Regions from separate parts of the Actinosynnema sp. NPDC059797 genome, predicted to be linked through region 1. Evidence: riboswitches for the same ligand, from Rfam matches in the RefSeq annotation. Region 1 holds a riboswitch; the other holds the start of a gene.
The links. Region 1 has a riboswitch for glycine ahead of gcvP (aminomethyl-transferring glycine dehydrogenase). Riboswitches for the same ligand answer to the same signal wherever they lie in the genome.
Positions count from the first base shown of each region.

Region 2: linked by a shared signal. The riboswitch ahead of gcvT (glycine cleavage system aminomethyltransferase GcvT) and the one ahead of gcvP (aminomethyl-transferring glycine dehydrogenase) in region 1 are both predicted to bind glycine.

Region 1 is NZ_JBHWIE010000293.1:333-8,490, forward strand. Features, by position in the region: gene gcvP (aminomethyl-transferring glycine dehydrogenase) at 1-2,669, opposite strand, end outside; glycine riboswitch at 2,820-2,909, opposite strand; gene ACFV4N_RS34825 (MerR family transcriptional regulator) at 3,121-3,696, opposite strand; gene ACFV4N_RS34830 (bifunctional nuclease family protein) at 4,460-4,933, opposite strand; gene ftsR (transcriptional regulator FtsR) at 5,080-5,739, opposite strand; gene garA (glycogen accumulation regulator GarA) at 5,753-6,214, opposite strand; gene gcvH (glycine cleavage system protein GcvH) at 6,328-6,729, opposite strand; gene clsA (cardiolipin synthase ClsA) at 6,769-7,365, opposite strand; gene ACFV4N_RS34855 (hypothetical protein) at 7,485-7,724, opposite strand; gene ACFV4N_RS34860 (anti-sigma factor antagonist) at 8,128-8,158, shown strand, end outside.
Region 2 is NZ_JBHWIE010000228.1:3,114-11,286, reverse strand. Features, by position in the region: partial or broken gene ACFV4N_RS31880 (malonic semialdehyde reductase) at 1-339, opposite strand, end outside; gene glyA (serine hydroxymethyltransferase) at 418-1,683, opposite strand; gene gcvT (glycine cleavage system aminomethyltransferase GcvT) at 1,701-2,801, opposite strand; glycine riboswitch at 2,913-3,002, opposite strand; glycine riboswitch at 3,004-3,095, opposite strand; gene ACFV4N_RS31865 (DUF3817 domain-containing protein) at 3,158-3,460, opposite strand; gene ACFV4N_RS31860 (hypothetical protein) at 3,476-3,850, opposite strand; gene ACFV4N_RS31855 (helix-turn-helix transcriptional regulator) at 4,035-4,520, opposite strand; gene ACFV4N_RS31850 (hypothetical protein) at 4,732-4,893, opposite strand; gene ACFV4N_RS31845 (CaiB/BaiF CoA transferase family protein) at 5,509-6,639, opposite strand; gene ACFV4N_RS31840 (acyl-CoA dehydrogenase family protein) at 6,640-7,788, opposite strand; gene ACFV4N_RS31835 (acetyl-CoA C-acetyltransferase) at 7,984-8,173, shown strand, end outside.

The sequences.
Region 1 (8,158 bases):
GAGCCGACGCGGTCGATCTCGCGCCTGATCGCGATCATGGCGTCGATGAACCGGTCGATCTCGGCCAGGTCCTCGCTCTCGGTCGGCTCCACCATCAGCGTCCCCGCCACCGGGAACGACATGGTCGGCGCGTGCAGGCCGTAGTCGGCCAGCCGCTTGGCCACGTCGTCCACGGTCACGCCGGTCGCCTTGGTGATCTGCCGCAGGTCGAGGATGCACTCGTGGGCCACGAAGCCGCCCTCGCCGGTGTAGAGCACCGGGAAGTGCTCGTCCAGCCGCCGCGCCACGTAGTTCGCCGCGGCCACCGCGGTCAGGGTCGCCCGGCGCAGGCCGTCGGCGCCCATCATCCGCACGTACGCCCACGAGATCGGCAGGATCGACGCCGAGCCCCACGGCGCGCCGCTGATCGGGCCGACGCCCGTGGCGGGGCCGGCGGCCGGCTGGAGCGGGTGGTTGGGCAGGAACGGCGCCAGGTGCGACCGCACGCCGATCGGGCCGACGCCGGGGCCGCCGCCGCCGTGCGGGATGCAGAACGTCTTGTGCAGGTTCAGGTGGGACACGTCCGAGCCGAACTTGCCGTACTGCGCCAGGCCGATCAGGGCGTTGAGGTTCGCGCCGTCCACGTACACCTGGCCGCCCGCGTCGTGCACCAGCCCGCACACCTCGCGCACGGTGTCCTCGTACACGCCGTGCGTCGACGGGTAGGTGATCATGATGGCGGCCAGGTCGTCCCGGTGCGCCTCGACCGTCTCGCGCAGGTGGCCCAGGTCCACGTTGCCCTTGTCGTCGCACTTGACCACCACGACCCGCATGCCCGCCATGACCGCGGACGCGGCGTTGGTGCCGTGCGCGCTGGAGGGGATCAGGCACACGTCGCGGTGCGCGTCGCCGTTGGCGCGGTGGTAGGCGCGGATGGCCAGCAGGCCCGCGAACTCGCCCTGGCTGCCCGCGTTGGGCTGGAGCGACACGGCGTCGTAGCCGGTGACCTCGGCCAGCCACCGCTCCAGGTCGCCGATCAGCTCCAGGTACCCGGCGGCGTCCTCGACCGGCGCGAACGGGTGCAGCTCGGCGAACTCCGGCCAGGTGATGGGCTCCATCTCGGCCGTGGCGTTGAGCTTCATCGTGCACGAGCCCAGCGGGATCATGCTGCGGTCCAGCGCCACGTCCTTGTCCGACAGGGACCGCAGGTAGCGCAGCAGCGCGGTCTCCGAGCGGTGGGTGTGGAACACCGGGTGGGTCAGGTACTCGGAGGTGCGGCGCAGGTCGGCGGGGATGCCGTCGGCGGTGTCGGCGTCCAGGCCGTCCACGTCGGCCACGGTGACGCCGAACGCCTTCCACACCAGGTCCAGGTGCTCGCGCGTGGTGGTCTCGTCGCAGGAGACGGACACGACGTCGTCGTCCACCCGCCACAGGTTCACGCCCAGCTCGCGCGCCGCGGCCACGACCTCGGCGGCCCGGCCCTCGACGCGGGCGCGCACGGTGTCGAAGAACTCGCCGTGCACCACCTCGACCCCGGCCTCGCACAGGCCCGCGGCCAGCACGGTCGCCATGCGGTGGGCGCGGGTCGCGATGGCCTTCAGGCCCTCCGGGCCGTGGTAGACGGCGTACATGGAGGCGATCACGGCCAGCAGGACCTGCGCGGTGCAGATGTTGCTGGTGGCCTTCTCGCGGCGGATGTGCTGCTCGCGCGTCTGGAGCGCCAGCCGGTAGGCCGGGTTGCCGTCGGCGTCCACGGACACGCCGACCAGGCGGCCCGGGAGCTGCCGCTCCAGGCCCTGGCGGACGGCCATGTAGCCGGCGTGGGGCCCGCCGAAGCTCATCGGCACGCCGAAGCGCTGGGTGGTGCCGACCACGACGTCCGCGCCGATCTCGCCGGGCGGGCGCAGCAGCGCCAGCGCCAGCAGGTCGGCGGCCACGACGGCCTGCGCGCCGGCCCGGTGGACCTCCTCGATGACCGACGCGTGGTCGCGGACCACGCCGGACGCGCCGGGGTAGGACAGCAGCACGCCGAAGAAGTCGCCGCCCAGGCCGAGGCCCTCCAGGCCCTGCGACAGGTCGGCGGTGACGACCTCGATGCCCAGCGGCTCGGCGCGGGTCTCGATGACGGCGAGGGTCTGCGGCAGCGTGTCGGCGTCGACCACGAACTTGTTCGACTTGGCCCGGCCGGCGCGGCGGACCAGCGTCATCGCCTCGGCGGCGGCCGTGGACTCGTCCAGCATGGAGGCGTTGGCCAGCGGCAGGCCGGTGAGGTCGCCGACGACGGTCTGGAAGTTCAGCAGGGCCTCCAGCCGGCCCTGGGAGATCTCCGGCTGGTAGGGCGTGTACGCGGTGTACCAGGCGGGGTTCTCCAGCACGTTGCGGCGGATCACCGGCGGCGTGGTGGTGCCGTAGTAGCCGAGGCCGATCATCTGGGTCATCGGGCGGTTGCGGGCCGCCAGGGCGCGCAGCTCGGCCAGGGCCTCGGTCTCGGTGGCGGGCGAGGGCAGGTCCAGCACCAGGTCGCGCTCGCGGATCGACTCGGGCACCGCGTGCTGGGCCAGCTCCTCCAGGGAGCCGACGCCGATCACGTCGAGGATGCGCGCCAGCTCGGCGGGCCGGGGGCCCACGTGCCGGTCGGCGAAGGGGGTGCCGTGCTCGAGAGCGGCGAGGGGGATGCGGTCCTGCGTCATGTGTCGCCTCCGGGGCTACGGGCACACTGCTGCCGTTGCCCTCCCCCTCTGTCTCCTGCCCGTCGTCGGGCGCCTGAGAGCTTCACCCGGTGGTGGCCGGGCTTGCACCGTCGGCGGGGTCTTCTTGCCCGACCCGCTTTCCAGAGGCGTCTCACCCGCGCGGTCCTTGCGCCTGAGAGGTTCCGGGGAGGATTTGCTCCTTCGGCGCCGAGCGGGCTCGGACTCTCCCGCGCGGGATAAAGCGACTACGCGCGAATCGTACCCGGCGGCGGTCGCGCGGGTCCCGTCGGCGCGACGTGGATCTCAATGGCTGGACAACCGGGTTTGACCGGGTTTCCCGGTGGGCACACCCGAGGTACCCGGCTGCAACATGTCGTGTCCGCGCCGTTCTCGCGCCGTGGTCGGTGCTCCGGTCGTCCGCTCCCCCGCGGTGTCGCTCCCCGCCGTTCGCTCAGCCGGTGGCGCGGGTGCGGCGGCGGCGTGACAGCTCGTCGTTCGGGGCCGGGACGATCTCGGCGCCGTCCGCGCGCTCGGCGGGGAACTCGTGGATGGTGCCGCTGATCTCCCGCATGGCGCCGCTGACCGCGATGCCGAACACGCCCTGGCCGCCCTGGAGCAGGTCGACGACCTCCTCGGGCGAGGTGCACTCGTAGACCGTGGTGCCGTCGCTGAACAGCGTGATGCGGGCCAGGTCCTGCACGCCCCGGCGGCGGAGGTGGTCGACCGCGACCCGGATGTTCTGGAGCGAGACGCCGGTGTCCAGGAGCCGCTTGACGACCTTCAGGACGAGGATGTCCTTGAACGAGTACAGCCGCTGGCTGCCGGAGCCGTGCGCGCTCCTTATCGTCGGGCTGACCAGGTCGGTGCGGGCCCAGTAGTCGAGCTGGCGGTAGGTGATGCCCGCGATCTGGCACGCGGCGGGGCCGCGGTACCCCACGAGTTCGTCCGGCAGCGAGGAGTCCGGGAACAGCTCGCCCTGTTCGCCGGAGCCGGAACCGGCCCGGATGATGGGCGCTTCCTCGACCACGCCTGCCTCCCCTCGGTCCGGCCACGACGACCGGCGACCAACGTGAAGCCGCCGCGGTGCCCGAATCACACCGTGGCAATTCACCTGAGCTCGACGGTAAGACCGCCTAGGGGGCAGGTCAACGCGACGCGCGGGACGTGTCTGACCTCAACCTGAGGTAGAGGTTGAGAGAGCCGACGGTTGTAAGCCATTCGGGTGACGTTTAGTGATCGTTTAGCAGAGGATTGCTGACGTTGTGTAATCCAGAAGTGTGACACCGGGGGGTGGCACGCGGGGTTGATCCACAACGCACCGCACACACCTGCGAGGGGTTCGGACCAGTGGTCGGGCCTCTCGCAGGTGGTACCCGCCCGTCGCGGGTGGAGGCCCGGCGACCGGGGTTTGGCGGGGGCTGGACCGGGGGTCGCCGACGGGTCGCGCGGGGTCCGTTCCCGAGGTTCGCCCGACCGGTGGGGTGGGGGTTTCGGCACGCCCCGGCAGCCCGCCCGCCGAGGTTGTCCGCGGATCGCGCCCCACCCCGCGCACCGCCCGCGGCCACGCAGGTGAGGTGAGGCGCGGCAACCGGCATCGGTGGAGACGTGCCGGCCGTCGGTGGAGGCGCGCTGGCCGTCGGTGGAGGCGCGCCGGTGGCGGGCGGAGGCGCGTCGGTGGCCGGTGCGGCGGTGCGGCTTCGACCGGGCGGCGAAACGCTCCAGGGGTCCCCTGGGCGGGGACCCCTGTTCAAGCGCGGGTCGGAAGAGCCCGGTGGCTCAGGTCCGGTGGCTCAGGTGTCGGCGCCCCGGAAGTCCTCCGGCGACACGGAGTCGAGGAACTCGCGGAACTTCTCGACCTCGTCCTCCTGCTCGTCCGGGATGATCAGCCCGGCCTCGGCCAGCACCGACTCCTCCGCGTGGATCGGCACCCCGATCCGCAGCGCGAGCGCCACCGAGTCGCTGGGCCGCGCGGACACCCGCACGTCGCCGTCGAACACCAGCTCCGCGAAGTACGTGCCCTCTTGCAGGTCGGTGATCCGCACCTGTTCGAGCTGCCGGCCGAGGGCGCCGATGACGTCCTTGAGCAGGTCGTGGGTCAGCGGTCGCGCGGGCCGCACGCCCTGCTGCTCCAACGCGATCGCGGTGGCCTCGACGGATCCGATCCAGATCGGCAGGTACCGCTCGCCCTCGGTTTCACGCAGCAACAGGATCGGCTGGTTGGCGGGCAGTTCCACCCGCACACCCACGACGCGCATCTCGCTCATCGGGTCTCGCCTCCCTCAGCGCGCTGAAATCCTGGCGTCCCCGCTGTATGAACGAGGATCCCCCACGTACCCTTTCGACGCTACCCGCCAAGCGGGCCTTGTGCGCAACCGCCCGTCCGGTCCGGGATCACGATGCGGACACTTGTTCACCTAGGCGAAACGCGCCTGCCCGCGCCGTCGCGCAGGCCGACCTTGACCAGCAGTGTGTGCAGGGTTACCGAGAGTGCCGCCAGCTCGCGGACGACCTCGTCGGCCCGCGCCCGGTTCGCCGCCGCCGCGGCCTGCTCCACCAGGGCGACCTCGCGGTCCGCCGCGGCCCGGAACGGGCGCAGGTGCCTGGCCTGGAGGCCGTGCTCGGCCATGGCCCGCACCGTCGCGGCGATCTGCACCGCCTCGTGGTCGTAGAACCCGCCGGGACCCGCGGTGACCAGTCCGTGCTGCTCCAGGTCGGCCAGTTCGGCCGACTCGATGCCCGCGCGCGCGAGCAGGTCGTCGCGGGTGATCCGGTGCCCCGGGGACGGGGTGAGGTCCACGGCGCGCACGCCCTGGTCGACCGCGTCCAGGTGCTCCTTGATGACCTTCAGCGGCAGGTACCTGTCGCGCTGCGCGGTCAGCACGTACCGCAGCCGGTCGACGTCCGCCGGGGCGAACTGCCGGTAGCCCGACGCCGTGCGCGCCGGGCGGACCAACCCCTCCGACTCCAGGAACCGGATCTTGGAGATGGTGACGTCGGGGAAGTCGGGCCGGAGCTGGGACAGCACCGCCCCGATGCTCAACCCCCCGCGTGGCCGACCGGCCGCCGTCACCGGAGCCCCACCGTCAGGCCCCCTGGCCCCCGGCGCCCGGACCGGTCAGGAACACCAGGCGGAACTTCCCGATCTGCACCTCGTCGCCGTTGGCCAGCACGGCCTGGTCGACGGGCTCGCGGTTGACGTAGGTGCCGTTGAGGCTGCCCACGTCGATCACCACGAACTCGCCGCCCTCGCGGCGGAACTCGGCGTGCCGGCGCGAGACCGTCACGTCGTCGAGGAAGATGTCGCTGTCGGGGTGCCGGCCGGCGCTGGTCGTGTCGCGGTCCAGCAGGAACCTCGATCCCGCGTTGGGACCGCGCTTGACCACGAGCAGGGCCGACCCGGCGGGCAGCGCGTCGACGCCGGCGACCGCCGGCTCCTGGGCGGGCGCCTCGGCGCCCTCGACCTCGGCGAGGAAGTCGGCCCGGAAAACGGAGGTCCGCTCCGGGGACTGCTCGGGCGGGACGCCGGGCCCGTCGTTCGTGCTCACCTGAGCTCTCCTCCTGCTGCTGGAACCGTCGAGTTCGTTAGAACCTATCGTGCCCGAACCCTTGTCTGAGGAGCGGCTCCCCCACCGACCGAAGAGCCGCCGGAAGATCGACGTCACCCCTGCGCCGCCAGCTCCTGGTACGCGGCGGCGTCGAGCAGGTCGTCCACCGCGGCCGGGTCGTCGAGCCGGAGTTCCACCATCCACCCCTCACCGTACGGGTCGGAGTTCACCAGGTCCGGCTGCTGGTCCAGGGAGTCGTTGCGCGCGACGACCTCGCCGGCCAGCGGCGCGTAGATGTCCGACACGCTCTTGGTGGACTCGACCTCACCCAGCGTCTGGCCGGCGCCGACCTGCTCGCCGAGCTCCGGGAGCTGGACGAACACGACGTCACCGAGCTGCTCTTGGGCGTAGTCGGTGATGCCCACGCGCACGGTGTCGTCGCCTGTGCGCAGCACCCACTCATGTTCCTCGGTGTACTTGAGCTCCTCGGGAATCACCGCGGTGCGCTCCTTCATGACGGTGGATCTTCGGTGCCGGATCTTCCCACGTCCCGTTCAGGCCGGCGCGACCCCCGGCCGTCGGCGCAGCGCGAGGGTGAACTGGTAGACGTACAGGGCGCCCGACCACAGGTACAGGGCCCCACCCCAGATCATGAACGCGTAGGCGACCGGCCGGAGGAGCTGGGCGGCCGTCGAGGCCCCCTGCGCGAGCAGGAGCATGGGGAACGCGTAGAGCAGGTTGAAGGTGGCGGCCTTGCCCAGGTAGTTGACCTCGAACGGGCCGTAGCCGCGGGCCCGGAGCACGGGCAGGCAGGCGCCGACCACCAGCTCCCGGCCGACCAGGACCACGACCACCCACCAGGGGATGATCTCGCGCACGACGAACGCCACCAGCGTGGCCAGGATGTAGAGGCGGTCGGCGGCGGGGTCGAGGAGGACGCCGAGCTTGCTCGTCTGGTCCAGCCAGCGGGCGAGCTTGCCGTCCAGCCAGTCCGACAGCCCGGCGGCGACGAGGACGACCACCGCCCACCCGTCGGCGTGCGGGCCGAGCAGGAGGTACAGGAACAGGGGCACGCCGAGCAGCCGGAGCACGCTGAGCGCGTTCGGGATGGTCAGCAGCCGGTCCGCGGGCTCGACGTGATCGTGCGACACAGGCGGGGACTCTAATCGCGGGTCACCCGCGGAGCCGCGCCACCGCCCGAACGGGCAACCGCGGCGGGACCGGCCGGTTCCCCGGTCCGGCCGGTCGGACGGCCGGCCGCCGCCCGGGGTCAGTTCACCCGGGTGCGGGTCCACCCCCGTCGCCGCAGCTCGTCACCGCTGAGCGCCTGCGGGCGGCCGCGGTCGTCGACGCCGACCCAGCGGCCGTGGAAACCTTCGAGCACGTAGGCGTGGCCCTTGCTCCAGACCACGCTGCACGGGTCGGTGGGCAGCGTTCCCGCGCCGCCGCTGCCGGCGCGCGCCGCCCCGTGCTCCGCGGGTTCCGACTCGGCTTCCGTCGTGGTGTTCATCTTGAGAATCCCCTCCACCAGGGGTGTCGTCCGCACGTCCGGCGGTGTTATCCCCGACACGGTGAATTCTCCTCCGCCCGCACCGGGGTCCCACTCGATTTCCGCCGGATTTCGGCCACCGGTTGCTCGACGCGGCAAGTTGCGCGACGTCTTCCGCCGGGGTGTAGCCGGTACGACCGCGATGAAACCGTTCACCGTCCGTCATCCACCGCACACCGAGACCGGCACTACACTGGTACCGATCAAGTCACCGCCGTACGGTGGTGGCGCAGCGGTTGAGCCAACAGCCGCGCCGGGAGGTCCTGGCCGGTGGACGTGTCCGCCACGCTGCTGTTCCGCGCTGCGCGCGCACGGCCGGGCCGCGGACTTCCCACCCGGCAGTCCAGCTGAAGAGGAGATCCTCGTGACGGTTCAGGATCCGGACGTCGTGGCGA
Region 2 (8,173 bases), on a different contig from region 1:
TCGGCGAACGCGTCCTTCGCGCCCTTCGCGTGCGGGAAGGTCACTGACAGGCGCTCGTGGAAGTCGGTGTCGGCGGCCAGGACCGCGACCACGGGGGCCGAGCGGGTTTTGGGGCGGTTGCCTTCCGCCATGTGGGGGGGCCAGGCGTTCCTTCGCCTCTTCCGAGCGGAGGAACAGCACGCGCAGCGGTTGGCTGTTCATCGCCGTCGGGGCCCACTTCACCAGGTCGTACACGGTGCACAGGTGGTCGTCCGTCACCGGTTCGGCGGTGAACGCGTTGGCGGTGCGCGCCTCGCGGAAGAGCAGGTCCTGGGCCTCGGGGGCGAGTGCCGCGGTCATGGTGTTCCCTTCGGTTGTCCCGCAGGCGGGTGCACGCGGGACAACCTCGAGGAAACTCGAACTATTTCGTGCCGTGCTTCACAGGTTCGGGTACAGCGGGTGCTTGGCCGCCAGCACGTCCACGCGCGCCCGCAGCTCCGCCAGGTCCGGCGACGGCTGGAGGGCGGCCGCGATGACGTCGGCCACTTCGGTGAAGTCCGCCGCGCCGAAGCCGCGCGTGGCCAGGGCGGGCGTGCCGATGCGCAGGCCGGAGGTGACCATCGGGGGGCGGGGGTCGTTCGGCACCGCGTTGCGGTTGACCGTGATGCCGACCTCGTGCAGCCGGTCCTCGGCCTGCTTGCCGTCCAGTTCGGACGCCACCAGGTCGACCAGCACCAGGTGCACGTCCGTGCCGCCGGTGAGGACCTTCACGCCGGCGGCGGCCGCGTCGGGCTGCGCCAGGCGGTCGGCGAGGATCTTCGCGCCCTCGACCGTGCGGCGCTGGCGGTCGGCGAACTCCGGTGACGCGGCGTGCTTGAACGCCACCGCCTTGCCCGCGATCACGTGCTCCAGCGGGCCGCCCTGCTGGCCGGGGAACACGGCCGAGTTGATCTTCTTGGCGAGGTCGGCCTCGTTGGTCAGGATCACGCCGCCGCGGGGGCCGCCCAGCGTCTTGTGCGTGGTGGTGGTCACCACGTGCGCGTGCGGCACGGGGCTGGGGTGCAGGCCCGCCGCGACCAGGCCGGCGAAGTGCGCCATGTCCACCATCAGGTAGGCCTCGACCGAGTCCGCGATGCGGCGGAACTCGGCGAAGTCCAACTGGCGCGGGTAGGCCGACCAGCCGGCCACGATCAGCTTGGGCCGGTGCTCCTGCGCCAGCCGCTCGACCTCCGCCATGTCGACGCGGCCGTCGGCGTCCGACACGTGGTAGGGCACCACGTTGTAGAGCTTGCCGGAGAAGTTGATCCTCATGCCGTGCGTGAGGTGGCCGCCGTGGGCCAGGTCGAGGCCCAGGATCGTGTCGCCGGGCTGGAGCAGGGCGAACATCGCGCACGCGTTGGCCTGCGCGCCCGAGTGCGGCTGCACGTTGGCGAAGCCCGCGCCGAACAGCGCCTTGACCCGCTCGATGGCCAGCCGCTCGATCACGTCGACGTTCTCGCAGCCGCCGTAGTACCGGCGGCCCGGGTAGCCCTCGGCGTACTTGTTGGTCAGCACCGAACCCTGCGCCTGGAGCACCGACACCGGCGTGAAGTTCTCGGAGGCGATCATCTCCAGCGTGCTCTGCTGCCGGTGCAGCTCGGCGGCGACCGCGTCCGCGACCTCCGGGTCGAACTCCGCGAGGGAGGTGTTGAAGTGCTCGGACATGGGGATCTCTCCTGGGGTCAGCTGGTTCGCTTGTAGAACGGCAGGGCGACGACTTCCACCGGCTCGCGCTTGCCCCGGACGTCGACGAACAGCGGCGTGCCCGGCCGGGTGTGGTCGACGGCCACGTAGGCCATGGCCACCGAGTAGCCCAGCGTCGGCGACAGGGCGCCGCTGGTGACCTCGCCGATCGGGTCGCCCGCCGCGTCCAGCACCGGGTACCCGTGCCGCGGCGCGCGGCGCGAGGTGGTCTTGAGGCCGACCAGGGCGGTGTCCACGCCCCGCTCGGCGACGGCGGCCAGCGCGTCGCGGCCGACGAAGTCGCCCGGCTTGTCGAGCTTGACCACCCGGCCCAGGTTCGCGTGGAACGGCGTGCGGTCGCGGCCCAGCTCGTTGCCGTACAGCGGCATGCCCGCCTCCAGCCGCAGCGTGTCGCGGCAGCCGAGGCCGGCGGGCTTCAGGTCGTGCGGCGCGCCCGCCTCCAGCAGCGCCCGCCACACGTGGGCGGCGTCGGCCGGCGCGGTGAACAGCTCGAAGCCGTCCTCGCCGGTGTAGCCGGTGCGGGCCAGCAGCACGGGCTTGCCGGCCACCTCGGTCGGGTAGGAGGCGTAGTACTTGACCGCCGACAGGTCGGTCGGGGTGAGGCCGGCGAGGATCGCCGTGGAGTTCGGGCCCTGCACGGCCAGCAGCGCGTAGTCGGTCGAGCGGTCCTCGACGGCGGTGTCGAAGCCCGCGGCCCGCTCCACCAGCGCCTCGTGCACGACGGCCGCGTTGGAGGCGTTCGCCACGACCAGGTACTCCTGGTCGCCCAGCCGGTAGACGATCAGGTCGTCGACCACGCCGCCGTCGGCCTCGCAGATCATGGTGTAGCGGGCGCGGCCGACGCCGATCGCGGAGGCGTGCCCGACCAGGGCGTGGTCCAGGGCGGCGCCCGCCTCCGGCCCGGTGAGCACGATCTCACCCATGTGGGTCAGGTCGAACAGGCCCGCCGACGTGCGCACCGCGCGGTGCTCGGCCAGCTCGCTGTCGTAGCGCAGCGGCATCCGCCAGCCCGCGAAGTCGGTGAACATGGCGCCCAGGGCCTCGTGCTCGGCGTGCAGGGGCGTGCGGCGGCTTTCCATCAGGCGCGGTCCTCCCGGGGTGCGGACATGCCGGTAGCGCCGACCGGTCGGGTCGGCGGGCACGTGTGAAGGATGACACGGTCCATCGGAGACTCCTCGTCTGAGTGAGCCTCCCCCTCTGTCATGAGCCTGAGAGCTTCACCGCTGGTGAGCGGCTTGCACCGTGGGCGAGGCGCGCCGGGCGCCTGCTTTCCAGAGTTGCCTTCGTCGGCGGTAGCTGTGCCTGAGAGATTCCGGGGAGGGGTTGCTCCTTCGGCGCCCCAGCTCGCCTGGGGACTCTCCCGCGCGACGTCGACGGCCGTGTTCAGTTGGTACCGCCAGACGCTAGGCGGGCCGGGCGGCCCGGTCAACCCTGGTCACAGGGCCTTGCCGGTCCGGAGGTTCGCCACGACCTTGCGCTCGGCGTAGAACGACACGAACGGGATCGTGCCGGCGATCAGCACCAGGGCCGTGCCCTTGATCGACCAGCGGGCCTTGAGCGCCAGGTCGACGGTCAGCACCAGGTAGACCGCGTAGAGGAAGCCGTGCACGGGGCCGACGATCCGCATCATGGTCTCGTTGTCGCCCACGTACTTGGCGAACATGGCGGCCACGAGCAGCAGCAGGCCGACACCGACCACGTAAGCCATGAACCGGAACCTGGTCAACGCGCCGTCCATCGCCCTACCTTCGCCTCACCGCTGGTCCCGCGCGTGCAACTCGGCGAGCATGCGGTTGTAGGCCGCCAGCTCGTCGTCCTCGTCGTCGTGCGCTCTCCTGACGGGCTCAACCGTAACCACCCGCCCGACCGGCTCGACCACCGGCTCCTCGGGCGGGCCGGCGGCGGCCTCGGCCTTGCGCTGGGCGTCCAGCTTGCGGATGCGCCACACCATGAAGGCGGGGAAGAGGCCGAACAGGGGCCACTGGAAGACGTAGCCGAGGTTCTGGAACGTGCCGCCGGCCTGGGAGAACCGCGCCCACTGCCAGTAGGCGAGGCCGCAGCACACGATCAGGGAGAGCACGCAGACCAGCGCGATGGCGGTCCGCTTGGGGGTGATGAGGCCCGGCACGGCTCCAGGGTACTTCGCGCGCCGAGCAGGTCGAACGGTCGGGTTTGCCGGGTTCGGGGTCTTCCCGCTCGGAGCAGGTCGCGGTGGCGTCCCCGGCACCCCCTCGGGCGAGGGCTCCTCCGCAGGAGCCCACCCCTCGGGCATGGGCTCCCGACCACAGGAGCCCGCCCCTCTCGTTTCCGGACTAGGCCACGCCGTCCCGGCGTTGCCTCTGCAACCTGGCCACGCACCAGGCCGCCGCACTGCCCCGACGCAGGTGCTGGAGCACCGTCATCGGCCCGAGCCGACGACCGAGGTCGGCGGGCGTGAGCCCGGCCGCCCGGTAGTCCAGAGCGCGCTGGTCCAGCGGGCTGATGCCCGCGTCCCACCACTGCTCCGCCTCGGACAGGTCGCCCACCAGCTGCCAGTAGCTGGCGGCGGCCGCGAGCAGGCCCTCGGGCACCTCGGGCGCCCGCTTCCGCATCGCCGCCACGTAGGCGGGGTCAGCGGACTCGACCCGCACCAGACCGCGGTGACCACCAGTCGCCCGCTGCACGGGGATACCGGGGGACGGCGGGGCTTCCGCGAGCCACGCGTCCTTGATCCGGTTCACCTCCTGCAGCTCGGCGTCGTCCGAGCGCTCGGCCGCCCACTGCCTCAGCAGCTCGTCGACTCCGGAGTCCTCGACCATTCTGCCTCCTCGTCGGTCGAAGATCAGCCAATGCAGCGCACCGTATTAGCGGGTACCGACAACCGCTAGACCCCGGTTTGTCAAAAACCCTGTTACCAGCGCGTTATAGCCCTCATTCCACCCGTACGGTCCAACGATGGAGGCCCGTTGTCACGGATCGTGACCGCATTGAGCGGAGTCCGCCGGACCCCGCGCGCAGGGGGCCCGGCGGCTACGCGAAGAGGCTGCGGACGAAGGTGATGATCGACTGCGCGGCCTGCTCCAGCCACCCCAGGGCCGTGTGCACCGCTTCGGCCGACTCGTTCGGCTGGGTGATCAGGAGGAACAGCACCAGCGCGACCGCCGCCAGCGTCACCACCTTCTTGACGTTCACTGATCGGTCTCCGTCCGTTCACGGGGCAGGGGCAGGCGGGCGCCGTGCCCGCCGCGTCACCCGACATGGTCCCCCATTCACCCGGATGACGAACGCGGAACCCGCCGTCATCCCCCGGGCGGCGGCCTGGACGACCACGCAGGCGTGCACCACCCCCGCCTGTTGTCACCCGAACGGACTATCAAGGGGACCTGCGGTCCCGCCGATCACCTAGGTACGGGCACTCGCCCACCCCCCATGGCACGAACCCCGGAGTTGAGCGACACCATCACGTCCGTACTGCTCATCACCTGTTTGCGGCGGGTCGCGCACCTAGCGTGACAAAGCCCGATGTCGGCCGCCGATATTTTTCACCACCTCTTCAGGTGATTTTTCGCGCCCATTCACGTTCACCGGACGACCCGGAACACCCGGACCGACCGGAACGCGCCACCGGGAACTCGCCGACCGGAACTCACCGGCCGGAACCACCCTGCGGGGTGAACTCCTGAACCGCCCGGTCGAATGAACGACCCCGCCGCGTCGAACGGACGGTGGCGAGGAGTCGAACGCCCGAACCCCGACCGGTCGAACGCCCGGCCCGGGGGGTCGAACGGCGCTCAGCCCACACGGCGCTCAGCCCACCACGCCGGCCCGCCGCAGCTCGGCCACCTCGTCCTCCCCCAGCCCCAGCTCCGCCAGCACCTCAGCCGTGTGCTCGCCCACCGCGGGCGGCGGCGCGGGCACGTCCGCCGGCGTCCGGTCGAACCGCGGCGCGGGCGCGGGCTGCGCCACCCCGCCCACCTCGACGAACGCGCCGCGCTCCGCGTTGTGCCCGTGCCCCGGCGCCTCGCCGGGCGCCAGCACCGGCGCCAGGCACGCGTCGGTGCCCTCCGCCAGCGCCGCCCACTCGTCCCGCGTCCGCGTGGCCACCGCCGCCGCGATCCGGGCCCTCAGCTCGGGCCAGTTCGCCGGGTCGTGCCTGCTCGGCACGTCCTCCCCGGCCAGCCCGAGCACGGTCAGCAGCTCCGCGTAGAACTTCTCCTCCAGCGCGCCGACGCTGACGTACTTGCCGTCCGCCGCCTCGTACACGTCGTAGAACGGCGCGCCGCCGTCCAGCAGGTTCTCGCCCCGGCCGCCCGGCCACGCCCCCGCCGCCGACATGCCGTGCAGGAACGTGGTCAGCAGCGCCGCGCCGTCGACCATCGCCGCGTCCACGACCTGCCCCCGCCCGGACCGCTCCCGCTCGTACAGCGCGGCCAGCAGCCCGAGCGCCAGCAGCAGCCCGCCGCCGCCGAAGTCGCCGACGACGTTCAGCGGCACGGTCGGCGGCGCGCCCGCCCGGCCGATCGGCTCCAGCGCGCCGGCCACCGCGATGTAGTTGATGTCGTGCCCCGCCCGGTCGGCCAGCGGACCGGTCTGCCCCCACCCGGTCATCCGCCCGTAGACCAGGCGCGGGTTGCGGGCCAGGCACTGCGCGGGCCCGATCCCCAGCCGCTCGGTCACCCCCGGCCGGAAGCCCTCGACCAGCACGTCCGACCGCGCGACCAGCCGGAGCACCAGTTCGACGCCCTCCGGGCGGCGGATGTCCACGCCGATCGACCGGCGCCCGCGCCCGAGCACGTCGCCGGGCACCGCCGCGCCGCCGCCGACGCGGTCGACCCTGGTCACGGACGCGCCCAGGTCCGCGAGCACCATGCAGCCGAACGGCGCGGGCGCCAGCCCGGCCAGCTCGACGACCTCCAGCCCCTCCAGCGGCCCGGCCATCTAGAGGGACCTCGCGATGATTTCCTTCATGATCTCGTTCGTGCCCCCGTAGATCTTCTGCACGCGCGCGTCCGCCCACGCGCGCGCGATGGGGTACTCCGTCATGTAGCCGTAGCCGCCGAAGAGCTGGACGCACTCGTCGACCACCCGGCACAGGCGCTCGGTCGCCCACCACTTGGCCATCGCCGCCGTGGGCACGTCCAGCCGCCCGGCCAGGTGCTCGGTGACGCACTCGTCGACGAACGCCCTGGTCACGCGCGCCTCGGTGGCGCACTCGGCCAGCGTGAACCGGGTGTTCTGGAACTTGATCAGCTCCCGCCCGAACGCCGTCCGCTCCTTGACGTAGGACAGGGTCAGGTCGACCGCCGCCTCGATGCCCGCGACGGACGCCACCGCGATGATCAGCCGCTCCTGCGGTAGCTGCTGCATGAGCTGGATGAACCCCTGGCCCTCGCCGGTGCCCAGCAGGTTCGCGGCGGGCACCCGGACGTCGTCGAAGAACAGCTCGGCGGTGTCCTGCCCCTTCATGCCGACCTTGTCCAGCACGCGGCCGCGGCGGAAGCCGGGCGCGTCCGCGGTCTCCACGACCAGCAGCGAGATGCCCGTGGCGCCCTGCGCGGGGTCGGTCTTGGCGACCACGACCACCAGGTCGGCCTGCGCGCCGTTGGTGATGAAGGTCTTGGAGCCGGTGAGCACGTACTCGTCGCCGCGCCGCAGCGCCCGCGTCCTGACGTTCTGGAGGTCGGACCCGCCGCCGGGCTCGGACATGGCGATCGCGCCCACGTACTCGCCGGAGGCGAGCTTGGGCAGCCAGCGGTGCTTCTGCTCCTCGGTGCCGTAGGCGAGGACGTAGTGGGCGACGATGCCGCTGTGCACGCTGTTGCCCCACGAGCTGTCGCCGGCCCGCGCCTGCTCCTCCAGCAGCACCGCCTCGTGCGCGAAGGTGCCGCCACCGCCGCCGTACTCCTCCGGGATCGACAGGCACAGCAGGCCCACCTCGCCCGCCTTGGTCCAGAACTCCCGGTCCACCTGCTTCTGCGCGGCCCAGCGCTCCTGGTGGGGGACGGCCTCCTTGGCGAGGAACGCGCGGGCCAGGTCGCGGAGCTGGTCCAGGTCCTCGGTCATCCACGGCGAACGGCGAGTCGGCATGGTGTCGACGGTGCCACCGGCGGGGCGGGGCCGCCATGACCGGGACGCGCCACTCGGGCGGCCGATCGTGAGCGCAATTGTCAGGCCGGCGCACCGGACCGGGTGAGAGGTCACACCGTCGAGGGACGGGGTGAGCTAATAAGTCACCTGCCGCGGTCATGGGCGGGGGCCGTCGCGGACCCTACCGTGGGGTGCATGAGCGAAGCCTTGATCTTCGACGCGGTGCGCACACCGCGGGGCAGGGGAAAGCGCGGTTCGCTGCACTCCGTCAAGCCGATCACCCTGGCCTCCGGGGTGCTAGCGGCGCTGGCGCGGCGCAACGACCTGGACACCTCGGCCGTGGACGACGTGGTGTTCGGCGTGGTGTCGCCGGTCGGCGAGCAGG